DNA from 3 places in the Ligilactobacillus animalis genome. Region 3 is predicted to be linked to each of the others. Evidence: predicted binding sites of a transcription regulator. Region 3 holds the regulator's gene; each other region holds the start of a gene.
What was found. The regulator CtsR, encoded in region 3, represses protease genes until heat stress. The targets are predictions, from matches to a motif close to TTGGTCAAAAAAGGTCAAANA.
Positions count from the first base shown of each region.

Region 1 (5,044 bases), 370 kb from region 3:
TTGGGCGGGCTGTTTGTGAGACTAAAGCTGAAGTTGTTTATATCTGTAATATCATGACGCAAAAGGGGGAGACGGAACGTTTTACCGATGCAGAACATGTGCGGGTCTTGAATCGGCATTTAGGACAACGCTTCATCGATACGGTACTGGTCAATACCGAACCAGTACCAAAAGATTATATGGATCGACAAAAATACGATGAATATTTATATCAAGTGGCTTATGACTTTAACGGTTTGAGAGAACAAGGGTGTCGTGTGATCTCGGACAACTTTTTGAAATTGCGCGACCGTGGTGTTTTTCATGATGGCGAACAGGTCGTGAAAGAATTGATGCGGTTGCTCGGACGCCCTAAGTCATGGTATGCCAATGAATTGAATTAGAGGGGTGGCTAAATGTCATACGCCAGTGACGTAAAAAAAGAATTGACGACACTTGAGGTGCATTTTGGCAATGCCAAGGCGGAATTGATGGCTTTGATCCGGATGAATGGTTCGCTTAGCATCGTCAATCATCAATTTGTTTTGAGTGTCCAAACTGAAAATCCTGCGATCGCTCGGCGCATCTATGTTTTATTAAAACAGTTCTACGATGTTGAAAGTGAATTGCTGGTACGCCGTAAGATGAAGTTAAAGAAGAATAACTTGTATATCGTGCGTTTGAAAACTGGAAGTGATCATGTTTTAAAAGATCTAGATATTTTAGATGGTTTCCAGATCAAAGAAACAGTACCGTTAGCTTTTCTAGATGATGATGCCAAAGTAAGATCTTACTTACGCGGGGCTTTCTTAGCGACTGGATCAGTCAATAATCCAGAAACGAGTCGATACCATTTAGAGATCTATTCGTTGTATGAAGATCATAATGAAACGATCTGCAAGATGATCAATCGTTATGGTCTAAATGCTCGGACAACTGAGCGGCGAAGTGGCTATATCACCTATCTAAAAGAGGCGGAAAAGATCGCTGATTTTCTATCGTTGATCGGGGCTACGGCTTCAATGTTGAAGTTTGAAGATATCCGGATCGTTCGTGATATGCGAAATTCAGTTAACCGTATCGTCAATTGTGAGAATGCAAACATGAACAAGGTCGCTGATGCAGCCAAACGGCAGATCGAAAATATCGAATATTTGGATCAACGGATCGGGCTTGAGAGTTTACCGCAAAAGTTACAAGAAGTAGCCCAAGCGCGGATCGCTCATCCAGAGGTCAGTTTAAAAGAACTAGGTGAATTAGTTGCTGGGGGACCGATCTCAAAATCAGGGATCAATCATCGTTTGCGTAAGTTAAATGAGTATGCACAGCAGTTGCGTGCAGAAGAAAATGAGAATATTTCAAATGGATAAAGTCGATAATTTAGCTTTTGGCTGAATTGTCGGCTTTATTTGTATATTAAATTAAGTTTTTAATGAGTTAGTTATAATTTTTAAGTTGACTTTATAATTATTTTTGGGTAGATTAACAATTATTAAAGCGACCAAAAAGGTCAAGGGGGAATTTTTTATGAGTGTGAAGAAAATAACGGGACGTGAATTTACCTTGAATGTATTGAACGGTATCAGCATGGGGGTGGTAGTCTCATTGATCCCAGGGGCTTTGTTGGGACAATTAATGCAAGCTTTGGCGAAGATCTGGCCGACATTTGCGCATGCAGTCTTGGATATCACTATATTTAATATGAGTCTACTACCGGCGATGGCGGGTTTTAGCGTCGGTTATCTTTTTAAGATGAATATGGTCCAGATGAGTTCGGTCGCTGGGGCTGCGATGGTCGGTTCGGGCGTGATCGTAAAAACGCAGCAAGGATTTGGCTTAGCTGGAACGGGTGATGTGATCAACGTTGGGCTAACGATCGTTTTTGCGGTCCTCTTGGCTCAGTTAATCGGAAATAAATTAAAAAATTATACGATCTTATTGTTGCCGATCATTGTGATCATTATTGGTGGTAGTTTAGGTTTGTGGGTCTTGCCTTATGTTAAAGCCGTGACTGGTTTTATCGGAGCTGGGATCAAAACCTTTACGCTCTTACAACCTATTTTGATGGGGATCTTAATGGGTATCTCGTTTGCAGTGTTGATCTGTTCACCGATCAGTTCAGTTGGGATCGCAGCTGCGATCGGGATCACGGGGATCGCTTCAGGATCGGCTAATTTAGGTATTACTGCTGGGGCATTCACTTTAGCGATCATGGGAAGTTCAGTCAATAGCTTGGGAACTGTGATAGCTCACTTCTTTGGTACTCCCAAGATCCAAATGGGCAATATGCTGGAAAAACCTATTCTTTATCTGCCGGTAGTCATCAGTTCGGCGATCATGGGTGGTTTAGGCGCAATATTCAATATTCAAGGTACACCGATGAGTGCTGGCTTTGGCTTTAGTGGCTTGGTCGGACCGCTGACAGCATACGGTTTTATGGCGCCAGGTTGGTTGAGTATCTTAAGTTTGAGCTGTTTGTTCGTAGTACTGCCTGTTCTCTTAGGCTATCTAATGAAATACATTTTTATCGATAAGAAAAAGCTCATTTCTGCGACAGATCTATTATTGAAGACAAACTAAAAAAACAAGAGTGTGAAACATATGCGTTGCTCGCATATTTCACACTCTTGTTTTTTAATGATTATTTTTTCTTTTTATTTTTCATGATCCCATCGATCAAACCGTAGTCAACTGCTTGTTGTGCGGTCATGAAGTTATCCCGTTCAGTGTCACGATCGATCGTTTCGATATCTTGTCCAGAATGTTCGGCTAAGATCTCGTTGATCAATTTGCGTGTCTTCAAGATGTGTTCAGCTGCGATCTGGATCTCAGTTGATTGACCTTGTGCCCCGCCTAATGGTTGGTGGATCATGATCTCTGAGTTAGGTAATGCAAAGCGCTTGCCTTTAGCACCAGCTGTAGCTAAAACAGAAGCCATTGAAGCTGCCATTCCCATAACGATCGTTTGCACATCTGCATTAACAAAATTCATAGTATCATAAATTGCTAATCCAGCTGAAACGGAACCACCGGGAGAGTTGATATACATATAGATATCTTTTTCAGGATCTTGAGCATCTAAGAAAAGTAATTGGGCGATGATCGCATTTGCCATATCATCGTTAACTTCACCTGAAACCATGATGATCCGGTCTTTTAAGAGACGAGAATAGATATCATAAGCACGTTCTCCCTGAGATGATTGTTCAATAACTGTAGGAACTAAATTCATAGTGGGAACCTCCGCAATATTAATAAATTTGAAGTCAGTGACTGACTGTGTATTGCTATTGTAACCTATTGGTCAAAAATGGTCAAATCAAATAAACTTGCATTTGCTAAAAATTCCTATTATTATTTAGTACGAAATCGGACTAAAAAGGAGAGGCGAAAATGGAAAACGAGCTAAAACGTTATACTGCAGATTGGATCGCATTTAACCATGTTTATGATCAGTTGATCGCTAAAAATCGGCTCACGTCATCATTGCTTTATATATTTATAGTGTTTGAAAATCATGACTTTAAATTACCGTTGACATGTTTGATCAAAGAAACAGGTCTGCCTAAACAGACTGTTACTTCAATAGTCAACAAGTTGAGCCGAGAAGAAAAGATCATGACCCTTCCCGATCCGACTGATAAACGCAGTAAGATCTTATATTTAAATGAAGTTGGACAAGAGCAGGCGCGGACAGTTTTGGTAGAATTACGAACTAAGGAATTAAAAGCTGCGCAAGCTTTAGGGATAGAAAAGTTGCGCTTATTGAACGATTTAAATGAAGAGATGTTGACCAATTTGAAAGGACAGGTAGAAGAATAAATGAGTTATGTATATTTAGCAACAGCGATCATCGGTGAATTTTTAGGAACGACTTTTTTGAAGATGTCAGATGGGTTTACGAGACTATCATTTTCGACTTTAGCATTAGTTGCGTATGGGCTATGTTTCTTCTTTTTAACTAAGTCGTTAGAAAATCTAGATCTGAGTTTGGCTTATGCGGTCTGGTCGGGTATCGGGATCGTTTTAGCGACAGCAGTCAGTGTTTTTTATTTTAAGGAAAGCATCAATTGGTTGACCTTATTAGGGATCTCCTTGATCTTGATCGGGGTAGTCATCGTTAATTTATTTGGAACAAGTCATTAAGCACAATAACAGCTTAACGGTAAATGTTAGCTGTTATTTTTTTACAAAAAAATAGCACCTCATTACCAAAATGAGATGCTATTACCGTAGTTTTTGATGCATCACCTGGGAGTCGAACCCAGATTACAAGAACCGGAATCTTGCGTGCGATCCATTACACTAGCGATGCGTACTTTATTATATTAAAATATATTTGATATAATTACAAGTATAAATTTGCAAAAAGGATAAAAAAATGAAACTTAGACAAGATACAACATTACAACAAAAACAACAAGGTAAGTTGATCATGACGCAAAAAATGCAACAATCGATCCAAATGCTCAAATTTAATGCTAGCGAACTTCAAGACTATCTCTCACAGATCGAATTGGATAACCCTTTTGTGGCTGTTTCATTTAATGGTAGCTCAAGCGGACAGCCCTTGCCAGATTTTGTGACCCCGCCCAGCAAGACTAGCTCACTTTTTGATTATTTGCTTGATCAAGTTAATCTGACGATGCGAAAAACCGTTTTACGGGATTGGGTCGTTTACTTTGTTCAAAACTTAGACCAAAATGGGTACCTAAAGCTGGATACCAAAAAGCTGGTCCGTGATAAAAAAATCGACCAAACAACACTTGATGATGCTTTGACTCTTTTGTGGCGCTTAGATCCTCCTGGTGTCGGTGCGCGCGATCTGCAGGAATGCTTGTTACTTCAAATTGAAAGTGAACGAGGGCGTGATGACCTAGCTTATCGTGTGATCGCCGAGCATTTTGAACTTTTTACCCAAAGTAAATGGGAACAGATCGCTAAAAAAATGGCGATCGATCTAAAGCAGATGCAAGCATTGATCGATTATCTAAAAACTTTGTCAGCTGCCCCAGGCAAAGCTTACGATCAAAGTGAAACCGCTTATATCGCACCAGACCTGATC
Region 1 is NZ_CP047141.1:1,236,329-1,241,372, reverse strand. Features, by position in the region: gene GSR62_RS06095 (gluconeogenesis factor YvcK family protein) at 1-383, shown strand, start outside; gene whiA (DNA-binding protein WhiA) at 396-1,349, shown strand; gene GSR62_RS06085 (PTS sugar transporter subunit IIC) at 1,507-2,559, shown strand; gene clpP (ATP-dependent Clp endopeptidase proteolytic subunit ClpP) at 2,621-3,211, opposite strand; gene GSR62_RS06075 (MarR family winged helix-turn-helix transcriptional regulator) at 3,373-3,801, shown strand; gene GSR62_RS06070 (DMT family transporter) at 3,802-4,125, shown strand; gene rpoN (RNA polymerase factor sigma-54) at 4,361-5,044, shown strand, end outside.
Region 1: a site for CtsR is predicted at 3,280-3,300, ahead of clpP (ATP-dependent Clp endopeptidase proteolytic subunit ClpP). Genes of this name have one in related genera too.

Region 2 (5,044 bases), 770 kb from region 3:
CACTAGCAACTTTAAAACGCGTCAGATCGACCCCTGTAGGAATAACAGTGATCGGTTCTTTGACACCATAACGAGTCAACGTCTCTAAGACCCGTTCACTTGGTGCCACGACCCCACTCATTTTTTCGCAAAATGAACAAGTCATCAAGCGTACATGGGATGGTTTCAATAATTTCCCTTTAGCCACGTAATGCAAATAATCTTCATACATCGTATGGTAAGTATGAACACACGGGATCTTTAGCGCTTTAGCTACAAATTTCCCGATCAAGCCCATTGAAAATTCAGTTTGCGTATGAACAATATCTAGATTTAATTCCTTAGCTACTTGATAAGACTGAAACAGCCCTCTAACAGCGATGCGTCTATCGGTAAAAGAAATAAACGGAATGCTAGCAAAGCGAAATACATTGCGCTCATAGACATTTTTCTCGACATCAGGATCAGTAGTCGTAAAGATATAGACCGTATGTCCTTTTTGTTCTAATTGGGAACGCAAAGTATCGATCGATGTCGCAACTCCGCTGACTTGCGGAAAATACGTATCTGTAAATATGCCGATATTCACAAGCACCTTTCCTCCTCAACTTTTTATCAGTTTTAATTATATGGTTTTAACTATTCCTTTGCAATGCTCTCACTGATGCGAAGAGCAAAAAAATACCATTCTTAATATTTTAACATTTCTCGACTGATTTTAGACAAAAAGAGACCAGAAATCTCTTTCCGGCCTCTTCTCTTTAAGATAAGTTGATCAAATTTTACTTCGTGTATTCAGCTACTAAAGCTTCAACTTCTTCAGTTGTTTCGCAATCTTCAACTGCTTTTTGAGCTAATTCTTGCATCTTAACTGAATCAAGTTTCTTCAACAAGCTACGTGTCTTCAAGATCGAAGTTGCACTCATTGAGAATTCATCTAAGCCTAAACCAAGCAACAATGGCACAGCAACTTGATCGCCAGCCATTTCACCACACATACCAGTCCACTTGCCTTCTTTATGAGAAGCATTAATGATGTTCTTGATCAAACGCAAGATAGATGGGTTATATGGTTGGTAAAGGTAAGATACACGTTCGTTACCACGGTCAGCTGCCATCGAGTATTGGATCAAGTCATTGGTTCCGATACTAAAGAAATCAGCGTACTTAGCTAACTTGTCTGCGATCATTGCAGCAGCAGGAATCTCCATCATCATTCCGACTTCGATATCGTCAGAAACTGGGATACCTTCTTTAACTAACTTAGCTTTTTCTTCTTCAAAGATCGCCTTAGCATCTTTGAATTCCTTGACAGTAGCGATCATTGGGAACATGATAGCCAAACGTCCATAGTGAGAAGCACGTAACAACGCACGCAATTGAGTACGGAAGATATCTTGGCGATCTAACGAGATACGGATCGCACGGTAACCCAAGAATGGGTTTTCTTCTTCTGGTAGTGGTAGGTAAGGAAGATCTTTATCCCCACCGATATCCATTGTACGTACAACAACTTGTTTGCCGTCCATGCCTTCAACTGCTTCTTTATAAGCTTCGAATTGTTCTTCTTCTGTTGGAAGCTCACTTGCATCCATGTATAAGAATTCAGAACGGAACAAGCCAACTGCTTCTGCCCCATTGTCAACAGCACCTGTAACATCCTTAGGTGTACCAATATTAGCCCCTAAGATAACTTCTTTGCCGTCTTTGGAAACAGATTTAGCATCTTTTAATTGTTGCCATTCAGCCTTTTGAGCTTTGAAATCAGCAGCTTTTTGTTCATATTCAGCCAATTGTTCGGCAGTTGGATCAACAACTGCATCCCCAGCAATACCATCAATAATGACCATATCGCCTTCTTTGATCTCAGTCGTTGCTGAGCCAGAACCTACAACTGCAGGGATCTCAAGCGTTCTTGACATGATAGCCGAGTGCGATGTCCGCCCACCGATATCAGTGATAAAGCCCTTAACAAAATTGCGGTCTAACTGTGCTGTATCAGATGGTGTCAAGTCATGCGCTACGATCACGACTTCTTCGTTGATCAAAGCTGGGTTAGGTAAAGTTACACCCAACAAATGACTCATAACACGCTTAGTTACGTCACGAATATCACCTGCACGTTCTTGCATGTAAGCATTGTCTGTCATACCTTCAAACATGGAGATAAACATGTCGGTCACGCTCTTCAACGCAGCTTCAGCATTAACTTTTTCATTCTTGATTTGATTTTCGATTTGACCAATCATTTCAGGGTCAGCCAAGATCGTCAAGTGCGCTTCAAAAACTTCAGCTTCTTCAGCACCTAAGTTTTGGGCAGCTTTTTGCTTAATAGCTTCAAGCTCACTCTTGGAGGCTGCAACAGCATCATCTAAACGCTTAATCTCAGCTTCTGGATCAGAGATGCTGGTTTCAGAAAATGAAAGGTCAGGTTGCACGAGCATGTAGGCTTTTGCGGCTGCAATTCCGTCACTAGCTGCGATACCCTTCAACATTTTCGTCATTATTCAGCAAGTCCTTCCTTTGTCATTGTTTCTGTGATAGCAGCGATTGCTTCTGCTTCATCAGCACCATCAGCAGAGATCACAACGTCAGCGTTTTGACCTACACCTAATGACATAACACCCATGATAGATTTCAAGTTTACTGATTTACCTTGATATTCTAAAGTAATATCTGAGTTAAATTTACTTGCAGCTTGCACCAAAAGTGTAGCTGGGCGTGCGTGAATACCTGTTTCTGCGATTACGTGAAATTCTTTCTTTTCCATTGTGGATCATGCTCCTTTAAATATAAATAAGATTTGTGCAACAATTAGTAAACAAATTGATTACAGCTGCAAAAGAATTCGTTTACATTAGCGATTACACTAAGTATTGCACCTGCTATAAAAAGATAATACCATGAATTATTTATCAAGACAAGGCATCACTCTTAAACATTTTGATAATATGTCAAAAAAAATTTATTTATCATTTTTATGATAATGATAGATAACTCCGCCGCCACGTTTAGCTGTGCCGACTACATTTTTCCGATAATTATAATTTAGTAAAATTTTTTGAAAATCCATAAATTCAGCGGTTTCGATCTCAAATTCTGTGATCTCACCTGCATGCAAGCGATCTAATAGAGCTTGATAATCTTTTTCCATCCTGCTACCCCCTCTCGCACATTTTTAAATTATACCACCGATTTTTTTGCTTGCACTTAAGATAAAAATTTGTATAATAAAGCTACAAAGGTCAAAGTTGGTCAAACTAATTTTGACATTAAATTTTACCGGAAAGGTCGTGAATAGCTATGTTATGCCAAAATTGTCAGCAAAACCAAGCTACGCTACATTTAACAACAAACATCAACGGTCGCCAAACTTCGATCGATCTTTGTCCTAACTGCTATCGCGTTTTGAAAAATCAAAGTCAACTACCTCCATCTTTAGATGGTATCTTCCAAGATTCCTTTGGTAGTGACCCATTCGCTGATTTCTTCAAAGAGATCAACCAACAAAATCAACAGCGCCATACACCCGCACAAGAACCGCCAACAAAAGCCGGTGATAATGGGGATAACGGTAGCATTTTAGATAAATATGGGCTCGATCTCACTGCCCAAGCTAAAGCGGGCCAGATTGACCCCGTCATTGGGCGTGACCGCGAGATAAAACGTGTAACTGAGATCTTGAATCGTCGCACTAAAAACAATCCTGTTCTTACTGGTGAAGCCGGCGTTGGTAAAACTGCAGTGGTCGAAGGGCTTGCCCAAAAGATCGTTGACGGCGATGTTCCACAAAAACTATTGAATAAAAAAGTCATCCGCCTAGACGTTGTTTCCTTAGTCCAAGGGACCGGGATCCGCGGTCAATTTGAACAACGCATGCAAGAATTAATGGATGAATTGAAACAAAAACAAGATATCATCCTCTTTATCGACGAGATCCATGAGATCGTTGGCGCTGGGAACGCTGAGGGTAGCATGGATGCTGGTAACGTCTTAAAACCAGCTCTAGCTCGAGGTGAATTTCAACTCGTCGGGGCTACTACTTTAAACGAATTTCGGACGATCGAAAAAGATGCTGCCTTAGCGCGGCGTCTACAACCCGTTCAAGTCGAAGAACCATCTAAAGAAGAAGCTTTAGCGATCTTACACGGCCTGCGCGCTAAATATGAAAGCTATCATCAAGTTGCTTATACTGATGAAGCTCTTGAAAGTGCGATCCAGCTTTCGACACGTTACATTCAGGACCGCTATTTGCCGGATAAAGCGATCGACCTCTTAGATGAAGCCGGCTCGCGTAAAAATCTAGCCTTGCAAGCCTTTGATCCAAGCGAAGTCAAAGCTAAGATAACCCAAGCTCAGGCAAACAAAAAAGCTGCTTTAGACCAAGAAGATTACGAAAAAGCAGCATTTTACCGCGATCAAGTCGCTAAACTAGAAGAACACTTAACGGCTAAACCCCAAGCTAAAAGCGAAGTTACCGCCCAAGACATGGAAAAGATCGTCGAAGAAATGACCTCCATCCCTGTCGGCGAACTCAAACAAAAAGAGCAAGCGCAATTACAAACCTTAGCGCAAACACTTAAGCAAAATGTTATCGGCCAAGACCGCGCCGTTGATAAAGTTGCCCGCTCGATCAGACGTAATCGGATCGGCTTTAATAAATCGGGCCGGCCGATCGGTTCATTTCTGTTTGTCGGTCCTACAGGGGTCGGTAAAACGGAAGCAGCTAAACAACTGGCTTTAGAATTATTCGGGACGACCGAAGCAATGATCCGCTTTGACATGAGCGAATATATGGAAAAATTCTCCGTCTCCAAATTGATCGGTTCGCCTCCAGGTTACGTTGGTTATGAAGAAGCTGGTCAATTGACCGAACAAGTTCGGCGCCATCCATATAGCTTGATCTTATTAGATGAGATCGAAAAAGCTCATCCCGATGTCATGCATATGTTCTTACAGATCTTAGATGATGGTCGCTTGACTGATTCACAAGGTAAGACTGTCAGCTTTAAAGATACGATCATCATCATGACAAGTAACGCTGGTTCAGGTGATCCGATCGTCA
Region 2 is NZ_CP047141.1:477,702-482,745, reverse strand. Features, by position in the region: gene GSR62_RS02230 (glycosyltransferase family 4 protein) at 1-568, opposite strand, end outside; gene ptsP (phosphoenolpyruvate--protein phosphotransferase) at 762-2,483, opposite strand; gene GSR62_RS02220 (phosphocarrier protein HPr) at 2,483-2,749, opposite strand; gene GSR62_RS02215 (hypothetical protein) at 2,945-3,133, opposite strand; gene GSR62_RS02210 (ATP-dependent Clp protease ATP-binding subunit) at 3,283-5,044, shown strand, end outside.
Region 2: a site for CtsR is predicted at 3,221-3,241, ahead of GSR62_RS02210 (ATP-dependent Clp protease ATP-binding subunit). Genes of this name have one in related genera too.

Region 3 (5,044 bases):
AGATCGGACCGAGGCTGGAAGCGGATATTATGGTAGTTACACCTATACCGAAAAATTAGAGCCTGGAAAAACTTATCAAAAAAAGCTGTGGGTAAATTTCAAGCCGTCCGAGCTAGAGCAGATCGATATCGGGACTAAAGCATTGCGAAAAGGTGAATTAGATAGTCGATATCAGCGTTCTACCGAAAGCTTAGTGGTGCTAAAAGAAAGTGCAGCCCAACAACAGCCAGCTGTTAAAGTAGAATTGAAACAGATCAAACAGCAGTTTAAAACACTGTTTCCCAAAGAAAAGATCACTAATATCGGAGTTTGCATGTATCCCTTTGAAGAAACTGATCCTAAGTTCCAAAAAGTAGCGGCTGTGATCGCTAAAAATCAGCAAAAAAAATTGCCTTTGGGTGGTTACTATAATTTGGATATCCCACAATTTGTCAAAGAGGGGCTATATTACTACTATGTTGATATCGCAACTCAAGATCCATATGCTTTTAATACTGATAGTTTGCGAGAACTTTCTTATGTTGGCTTGCCGGATGGAAATTACCGCCTGCGCTTTGAAGCTGAGTCTCCGTATGCTGAAAATGGGCTTGAACTGCAGCTCCAAAATGGCGAAATCGTCAAGCTAGAATCAACAAAATATACAGAATAGGGCTAACTAGATAGTTAGCCCTATTCTGTATATCATTGAATTTTAACTACAGTAGTTGTGATAGCTGCAAGCGTACCTATTATAGAACAGCAAATATTGAACAAAAGATCGCTCACCTTACTTAGTTCCACCTTCATTGTCGGCTTCACCGCTGGCCCAGACTTTAGTTGCATAGATCGAGTTAAAGAGCAGGGCTGCTTGCAAGGCAACTTGGGAGAGATAGGCACCTAAAGAGCCGATATCAGTGGCACCGGTCATGACTTGGATGCTTAGGATCGACCAGTAGAGGATATTGGCAAGATTGACCACGATCCAAAGCGACCAGTTTTCTTGGTATTTCAAGATGTAGAGCAGTTGAGCGATGAAACTGACGACAAAATTGATCGAATCAAAATACGGTAGTTGTCCGTGTAACAAAGCTAAGATCCACCAGCCGATAAGCCAAGCGACAAAAGCCCCAACAAAGAGTTTTTTGCGACTAGCAGGCGAAAAACGATGCGTTGCTTGGTCGTGGCCCCACATGAACCAGCCGATGGGTTGCGAGATGACATAGAAGATGTCCATTGCAAATGAACCATAGGCATGACTGATCCAAGCGACATAAGTCATGGCTAGACACTGGATCGTCCCAAAGATAAAGGCAATCTTGCGTCCTTTCATCCCGTAAACCAGTGATAACGTACCTGTGACCCCCGAGATCATACCGATCAAGCTATCGGGGACAATCCAAAAGACGGCTAGTTGGATCAAGATCAAAATGCTGACATAGGTAACTTCAAATTTCTTCCAATTGGTAAATAATTGCTTATAAAGCCAAGTGTTTGTCATAGTGATCACCTTCCTTTAAGAATATGATAAAACAATCACGTTGATAATTCACGTTCTTTGTCTTGGGGGAAAGTTTTTGCTAAGATCGAGGTAGCAATATTAGTCTGGAGGGATTTTTTTGAAAAATTATAATTGGGCAACTTTAGGCTGTGGTGTGATCGCAAATGAATTAGCACAAGCCATGGCAGCTCACGGGCGTACTTTATATGGTGTGGCTAATCGAACACACAGTAAGGCAGTTGATTTTGCCAAAAAATATGGGGTCACTAAGGTCTATGATCAGATCGAAGACATCTTCAGTGATCCTGAAGTCGATATCATCTATATTTCGACCCCACACAACACTCACATCAAATATTTACGTCAAGCTTTAGCTGCGGGCAAACATGTGCTCTGTGAAAAATCGATCACATTGAATGCAGCTGAACTGACAGAAGCTAAGCAACTGGCAGAAAAAAATAATGTGATCTTGGCTGAAGCGATGACGTTGTACCATATGCCGATCTATAAAGAATTAGCCGAAGTGATCGCAAGCGGTCGTTTGGGTGAATTGCGCATGCTACAGTTGAACTTTGGGAGCTACAAAGACTATGATATGACCAATCGCTTCTTTAACCCAGAGTTGGCAGGAGGAGCTTTGTTAGATATCGGGGTCTACGCTTTGTCCTTTGCGCGCTGGTTCATGTCGCAAAAACCCGATAAAGTTGCATCCCAAGTCAAATTAGCTCCCAGCGGTGTCGACGAGCAAGCGGGTATCTTATTGCAAAATGAAGCGGGTGAAATGGCGACACTGGCTTTGACGTTGCACGCTAAGCAACCAAAACGCGGGATGGTCGCTTTTGATAAGGGATATATCGAGATCTATGAGTATCCGCGGGGCCAAAAAGCAACGATCACTTATACCGCTGATGGTGGCCAAGAGGTGATCGAAAGTGGAGCAACTGCAGATGCCTTGTTCTATGAGGTGACTGATATGGAACAAGCCGTTTCTGGGGGCCAAAATGTGATGCACTTAGATTATTCGACCGATGTGATGGAGATCATGACCGAGCTTAGAAGAGATTGGGGTCTAGTGTATCCCGAAGAAAAATAAGATTTTCCTTTTACATTTAACAAACTAGTATTATAATAGTAATTGTTCTCGGGATGTAGCTCAGTTTGGTAGAGCACCACGTTCGGGACGTGGGGGTCGCAGGTTCAAATCCTGTCATCCCGATCAATTACTAGTTAGAGTCGTACCTATACAGGACGGCTCTTTTTGTTTCAAAGGGGGAATCATAATAAAGCGCTCAGTTTGTCTTTTGCTGATCGGGGCTTTTGTCCTCGTAGTCAGTGGGTGTAGCTATCACGTGACGTGGGGCAAAAACGGTGTCACGGTGGCAGTCGTACCTGCTAAAAAAGCGAGCTCGGTCAAAGATAAAGTGGTTTCTTCAACAACTAGTCACAGTAGTTCGGCTAAGCATTATACTAAAGCCGATACTAAAGAAGAGCTCGACCAGATCACGGCTGAGCTATTGGCGCCGTACGAGCAAAGAGGTTACACCAAGGAAAAAAGCTTTACGGGGACGAAGACACAGTATGCTAAATGGGAAAGAGATCCGACTAGCCCGACCGCTAAATATGCTGATCAAGCGATCTCAGTTGACCAGGCTAAAGGAACGGGCGCTCAGTTCGTATATTTTTGCCCAGCTAAACATGTTGTGTGGGCAGTGATCTTCACGGCAGATAAATAAAGGAAATTTTAAATCATCAGCCCTAGAAATTAGCACTAATTCATTGCCAACCATGGTGGATAACGTTTATAATTATAGTCAAAGTTAGTCAAACAGATTGAGGATAGTTTTATGCAAAATCGCAATATTTCCGATATAATCGAACGATATTTAAAGAGTATTCTTGCTGAAGCTTCCCAAGTTGAGATCAAACGTTCTGAAGTCGCAGACCAATTTGACTGCGTACCTTCGCAGATCAATTACGTGATCAAGACGCGTTTTACTTTGCAAAATGGCTATTTAGTCGAGAGTAAGCGGGGCGGAGGTGGGTATATTCGGATCGCCAAGGTCGATTTGATCAGTGACCCGGATATTTTAGATGAATTGATCGAGTACGTTGGGACCAGTATCAGCGAGACCAAGGCATTTCAGATCATTCAAACGCTCTATGAAAATGAGCTATTGACACATAAAGAAGCACATTTAGTAGCGACTGCGATCGAGAAAAGCACGCTAGTACTATCCGACAATGAGTTAGAAGAGGCGATCCGTGCCAAGATCTTGAATCGCATTTTAAATCGTCTGCGTTGTGCTGATCAATAATAGAAAGAAGGGGATCTTATGGATTCAACATCTTACACACCGAGTGCTAACCAAGTCTTGTTACTTGCACAAGAACAGGCTAACTACTTCAAGCACCAAGCGATCGGGACCGAACATTTATTGTTAGCCCTTGTTTTGGAGGAAAATGGTGTTGCCGGTCAAGTTTTAAGGCAAAACCTCGTAAGTAGTGTCGATATCAAAGAAGAGATCGAGCGGCTCGCAGGGTATGGGACTTTGCGCCGTCAAGCACCAGATAGTTATTTACCATATTCACCAAAATCCAAGGCCGTCTTAAATGATGCCTTGCGCCAAGCGATGATGATGGGTTCGTCTAAGATCGGGACCGAACATTTATTATTGGCACTATTAAATGATGAAAATATTTTATCTTCGCGGATCTTGTACAGTTTACAAGTCGATACTCGGCGTTTGCGGCAGTTGTTGTTGCGCCAATTGGGCATGACTGACCGCCAACGTCAACGTTTAGCTAAGCAAGCCAGTGAAGCGCAAAAACGTTCTAAGACAGAAACGCTAGATGGTTTAGCCCGTGATATGACGGCGATCGCACAAAATGAAGACACCGATCCCGTTATCGGGCGCACCAGTGAAGTCAAGCGTGTGATCCAAGTTTTAAGTCGCCGGACGAAAAACAATCCAGTATTACTAGGCGAACCTGGTGTGGGTAAGACAGCGGTCGCAGAAGGCTTAGCCCAAGCGATCGTCAATGGGGATGTCCCTGAGAATTTGGCGAAGAAACGCTTGATGATGCTCGATATGGGCTCGCTTGTAGCTGGTACCAAATACCGAGGCGAATTCGAAGACCGTCTAAAGAAGATCTTAGAAGAAGTCTACCGTGATGGCAATGTGATCTTGTTTATCGATGAGATGCATACTTTGATCGGCGCTGGTGGGGCTGAAGGTGCGATCGATGCCTCCAATATCTTAAAACCTGCTCTAGCGCGGGGTGAAGTGCAAGTCATCGGAGCGACGACATTAGATGAATATCAAAAATACGTTGAATCTGATCCTGCGTTAGAACGGCGCTTTGCGACAGTCATGGTCGATGAACCTGACCAACAAGCGACCCTTGAGATCTTAAAGGGTGTCCGTTCCCGCTATGAAAAGCACCATAAAGTCAAGATCAACGATGATGCTTTAGATGCAGCCGTCAAGTTGAGTTCGCGCTATATCACGAAGCGCTTCTTGCCAGATAAGGCGATCGATCTGATGGACGAAGCAGCAGCGCGGTTGC
Region 3 is NZ_CP047141.1:1,610,739-1,615,782, reverse strand. Features, by position in the region: gene GSR62_RS07965 (hypothetical protein) at 1-649, shown strand, start outside; gene pnuC (nicotinamide riboside transporter PnuC) at 767-1,477, opposite strand; gene GSR62_RS07955 (Gfo/Idh/MocA family protein) at 1,590-2,570, shown strand; tRNA gene GSR62_RS07950 (tRNA-Pro) at 2,620-2,693, shown strand; gene GSR62_RS07945 (porin) at 2,827-3,210, shown strand; gene GSR62_RS07940 (CtsR family transcriptional regulator) at 3,322-3,792, shown strand; gene GSR62_RS07935 (ATP-dependent Clp protease ATP-binding subunit) at 3,811-5,044, shown strand, end outside.